DNA from 2 places in the Brevibacillus sp. YAE8 genome. Region 2 is predicted to be linked to the other one. Evidence: riboswitches for the same ligand, from Rfam matches in the RefSeq annotation. Region 2 holds a riboswitch; the other holds the start of a gene.
What was found. A riboswitch is a leader RNA that binds a small molecule or an ion and turns the genes downstream of it on or off. The one in region 2 is predicted to bind cyclic di-AMP.
Positions count from the first base shown of each region.

Region 1 (2,384 bases), on a different contig from region 2:
CGTCAGTAGTTGAAACTCTTTTGTGGACAGCTCAATCTTCTGGCCGTTGACGTAGACAGAGTACGTTTCCTTGTGGATCTCCAAGTCCTTGAACTTCAGGACGGTGATCGGGGAGCTGGGCGTCTCTTTTTCCGGCTGCTCCTCGGTATGCTTGCGAATGCGCTCGTAGCGTCGCAGATGAGCGCGGATGCGAGCCAGCAGCTCTTCGGTGTCAAACGGCTTCGTAATGTAGTCATCGGCGCCGATTTCGAAGCCGACGACTTTGTCGACCGCCTTGCTTTTCGCGCTGAGAAACAGGATCGGCAAATCCCATTCGCGGCGAATTTGCGAGCACAGCTCGTAGCCGCTCATATTCGGCATCATGATATCGAGCAAAATGAGGTTGGGCCGCTCGCCCTGGCTCAGAAGAGCAAGCGCATCCTCGCCATTTTCCGCCGAGGAAACCTGGAAGCCTTCGTTTTCCAAAATATCTTCAAGCAGTTCAATAATCTCCTGGTTGTCATCAACGATCAAAATGTGATCTTTCACCGGAATTACCCCCAGTTACTTCTAATATAATAGGTGGATGAGGTGCTATGGCACAAAGAACTAATCCTGTCTATCATAACATGCTTTCACATGATAAGGGCAAGTATCCGTCCATTCATGCATCTTTACTTATAGGTAGGGGCACCTCTTTAGACCTGGTCCTAAATTTCGTCAGAAAAAGCCAGAGACGCAATGTCCCTGGCTCTTATTTTTTGCCGAACTACTTCTTTTGTGCTTGATTTTCCGACAACGATGCAGCTTGCACCGCGTTTTCCTTTTTCGGAGCTGCCGCTTCCAGAACAGGTGTGCTGATGCGCTTGGCGCCAACATAACGCTTGCTCCAGTAGTACGGGTCGTTCAACTTGGTGTTGACGACGCCGCGGCCAGATTCCGAATGCACGAATGTGCCATTCCCGATGTAGATGCCTACGTGTGAGATGCTTCGTCCGTTTGTATTGAAGAACACAAGATCTCCAGGCTGCAAGTCTTTCTTGGCAACCTCTGTCCCCAGTTCGTATTGGGCGGCAGAATTGTGAGGCAGGTCTACACCTAACGCATCAAATACGTAGCGTGTGAAACCGGAGCAGTCAAAGCCCTTTTTGGACGTACCGGATGATTTGTAAGGGACGCCATACAGTTCGCTGACCACGTCTTCGAGTGTTGCACCCTCGGCCGCGTGTGCAGCGCCGGCTCCCATAGCCAGCATTCCGGCCATAAGTAAAGACAGTACCACCTTGCGCAAAAGAAACTGCTCCTTTCGTGAGCCTACGAAGTTAGCTGAAGGGTTCGGTCGAAAGGACGCCCTAGATTGCCAACATGCAATCATTCACCCCAAAAAACTGGTTCCCCCGTTTCCGACATGCGGAATTCGGCTATTTTCGATGTTTTTTTACACGCACTTTACGAAGATTCTACGCTTTTCCCGTTTTCCCTCTTTTGTAACCGCTTGTTCACCTTTTTGTCACAAAATTTTGTCTGATGCTGTAACGATTTGCTTCGACAATGCAAGCGCCGGGTCGAGAAAAGGGCAGGAGCAGGCTCGTCCGATTATGGCAGGAAATGCTCTCCGTCCAAGGACGGAGGGAAAAACCAACCGCACGCCCGTTATGGGGAGCCTATGCGGGGGGCTACAATAAGGCCATAAGGTTCAACAAGCACCACACACGCAAAAGATGATAGGAGGTAAGCGAGCAATGAGTGAACGGTCTGGAAAGGTTTTGCTCGGGCTAGTTCTCTTGCTGATCGGCGGGTTGGTTCTCCTGGATCAAGTAGGAATCGACTTTGGTGATCTGATCGGGCTTTTGATTCCGGCGATCATCATGCTGTACGGCGCTCGAAAAATCATGGGACAATCCGGTTCGCGTTTTTGGGGAATCGTGATCTTCCTGTTCGGGTTCCTGATGCTGATCGGCAAGCTCCATCTGCTGTTTCACGGCTTACTGGCCATTGGTGTGATTTATCTGGGGTATCGCTTACTGCGCCCCGGCCATGTCCCCAAAGAAGCGCCGCCAGCCTGGGAACGTCAGTGGGCACAAAAAGTATTAAAAGAAGACACGCTGGACGCGTGGGAAAGAGAAATGACCCGCCGCCAGCCATAAGCAGCCATGTCGCGAGAGCTTTTGGATGAAATGACACGATGTGATATGATGAGGAGGAATTGAAAATGAGTATTTTCAAACGTTTGCGTGACCTGACAGTAGCTTCGGTAAATGACGCCCTGGATTCGATGGAAGATCCGGTAGTTATGCTGAATCAATACATGCGGGATATGGAAGTGGAAATCGGACAGGTCGAAGTGGCTGTCGCCCGCCAGGTAGCATTGGAAAAGAAATTCCGCCAGCAACTGGACGAAGCGA
Region 1 covers NZ_BAAIYG010000010.1:95,172-97,555, forward strand. Annotated here, with positions in the region: gene AC27IT_RS14665 (response regulator transcription factor) at 1-528, opposite strand, end outside; gene AC27IT_RS14670 (C40 family peptidase) at 749-1,270, opposite strand; cyclic di-AMP (ydaO/yuaA leader) riboswitch at 1,275-1,412, opposite strand; gene AC27IT_RS14675 (LiaF transmembrane domain-containing protein) at 1,722-2,126, shown strand; gene AC27IT_RS14680 (PspA/IM30 family protein) at 2,192-2,384, shown strand, end outside.
Region 1: another riboswitch for cyclic di-AMP. It lies ahead of AC27IT_RS14670 (C40 family peptidase); the one in region 2 lies ahead of AC27IT_RS00885 (CAP domain-containing protein).

Region 2 (2,384 bases):
GCGCCGCTTTCCAGCGATCGGCAGGAATGACCCGGTTTGTTTTTCGCGCATACTAGGGACGTACCACGAACAAATAGCGGCGAGGGGGCCATACGGATGAATCAATCGTCTGATGTCAATGCCGAACTGCAGCAAGTTTCTGCCTATCCAACGAAGCAGAAGATGAACCAGAAGGAAGTCGCTCTGTTTGACGAGCAGGAAGGCTGCGGCTGCACCCCCAAAGCGAAAAACGCGGCAAATACGGAGCAAGGATAGCTCCACACGAAAAAAGCCGGGCCTCTTTGGAAAAAGAGTACCCGGCTTTCGTGTACAGGGAAAGACGTTCTTAGCCGATAAATTCCTGAACCCAGTAACCGTTGGTGTAGCCGACACCGATTTTGGTGAAGGCCGGGTTCATGATGTTTTTGCGGTGGCCTTCGCTGTTCATCCACTGCGTCATCACTTCTTGCGGACTGCGTTGACCCATGGCGATGTTCTCGCCTGCGGTCATGTAGGAAATGCCGAATTGCTTCATCATGTCAAACGGAGAACCGTACGTTGGGCTGGTGTGGTCAAAGTAGTTGTTGTTCGACATATCGGCTGCTTTCGCCAGAGCGACTTTGGACAGGGCAGCATCCATCGTTACAGGCGCCAGACCTGCTTTGGCGCGTTCCTGGTTGACCAGATCAGCAACCTGCTTGGCAAAGTCGCCAGCCTGTGCCTGGTCGGCCTGGTTCGCCGGAGCAGCCGGCTTTGTGACGTTCTGTACTGGCTTTGCTGGTGCTTGTGGCGCTTGTTGCACCGGCTTTTGTACGGGCTGCTTTTGTACAGGCGCCTGATTTACTGGCGCGGCAGGCTGTTGTGGCTGTGCGCTAGGTGCAAATGGAAGCTGACCCATATATGGAATCCATTGATACTGGATTTGGTATTGTATGCCAGTTGGTACCGGGCAATTGGCTGCAGCAGATGCAGATGGGGTAAAGCCGGTCAAAGCCAAGCCCAATCCCAGAGTCATCGCGATGGCAGTAGCTCCAAAACGTTTCATATTCAACATCGTCTCCTTTTTTTGGCCTACGAGGTTAGTTGTCGGATTCGGATTGAGGAAACAACCCTACGCTCCTTCGAGCGATTCACCCCTTAGTGGATGCGTGACCCACAAAAAGATCCCCCGCACTTCCATTCGTGAGGAAGCTTCGGCTTATTGGTTTGGCATGACCCAGAATATCAGACTATCCCACCCGAAATAAAGAAGTAATATCTGCCAAACCGCTGGAAACGCTGGCGCTACTGGGCTTATTCGCCCTCGCTCTCCGGCTCGTTCCACGCTGTCAGTCCGCCGAGCAGCGCTTTTGCCTCGTATCCGTGCTCGCGCAGCAGAGCAGCCGCTTTTTGCGCTTTGTTGCCCGACGTACAGACCGTGATGACCTGCGCTTTTCGCGCCACGGATTCTGTTTCTTCATCTAAGGGCTTGTCACGTTCGAGCATGTGCACATAGGGAACGTTTTTGGTTGCGGCCAATTCGCTGGTGAGCGTTCCGTTCCGGAATTTTGCCTCGTCGCGGACGTCAAGGATGAGTACAGGTGTCTGTTTTTCCAGCAACTCGATTACTTCCTGTTTCGTCCAGATGTTTTTTAGCATTCGCAATCCCTCCCGAGCCTATTGTAGCAGTTGCCTTTCTGATAGAGTAGTAGTAAATGGTTGATTTTTATGGTCTGGTTATGGTAGAATGATAATGCTACTTGAATACTTGAGCCTAAATCTTCGAGGTGTATGCTGATGGATAACGTTTTTGAAATCCCGATTCACACTGGCGCGGTCATCGGAGCCGCAAGGATGGAAGAGAGGAAGGGCTTTCGTCGTTTTAGGTTTTCAAAAAGTTTTGGTTTTAACATGGCAGTTCCGTCCTATGACACTTTCATTTTAGCGAAGTAGATCAACTTCACATATCATGAAGGCGTATCGCGATCTCGCTCTGGGGTATTTCTTCATGATATGTGAGCTTTATTTGCTTCGGTAAATATGACTAGCATATTCAAATTGACTTTTGGAGGTTTTCTCATGCAAGCGAACGGAACAGTAAAATGGTTTAACGCAGAAAAAGGTTACGGCTTCATTCAAGTAGAAGGCGGAGACGACGTATTCGTACACTACAGCGCAATCCAAGGCGACGGCTTCAAAACTTTGGAAGAAGGCCAGCGCGTTGAGTTCAACATCGTAACAGGCAACCGCGGTCCTCAAGCTGAGAACGTAGTAAAACTGTAAGTCTCCTTTATAAAAGAAACTGTCCGTCAGCGGGCAGTTTCTTTTTTTCTCGCAAGATCACGGTGTTTGACGAGCATCACCCGGTAAAAGTCGGCGTGCGCCTGGATGTGGCCGAACAGCCCGATGAACGAAGGCGGAACCGG
Region 2 covers NZ_BAAIYG010000001.1:324,149-326,532, reverse strand. Annotated here, with positions in the region: gene AC27IT_RS00890 (hypothetical protein) at 97-255, shown strand; gene AC27IT_RS00885 (CAP domain-containing protein) at 326-1,024, opposite strand; cyclic di-AMP (ydaO/yuaA leader) riboswitch at 1,033-1,188, opposite strand; gene AC27IT_RS00880 (rhodanese-like domain-containing protein) at 1,273-1,617, opposite strand; gene AC27IT_RS00875 (cold-shock protein) at 2,038-2,241, shown strand; gene AC27IT_RS00870 (hypothetical protein) at 2,268-2,384, opposite strand, start outside.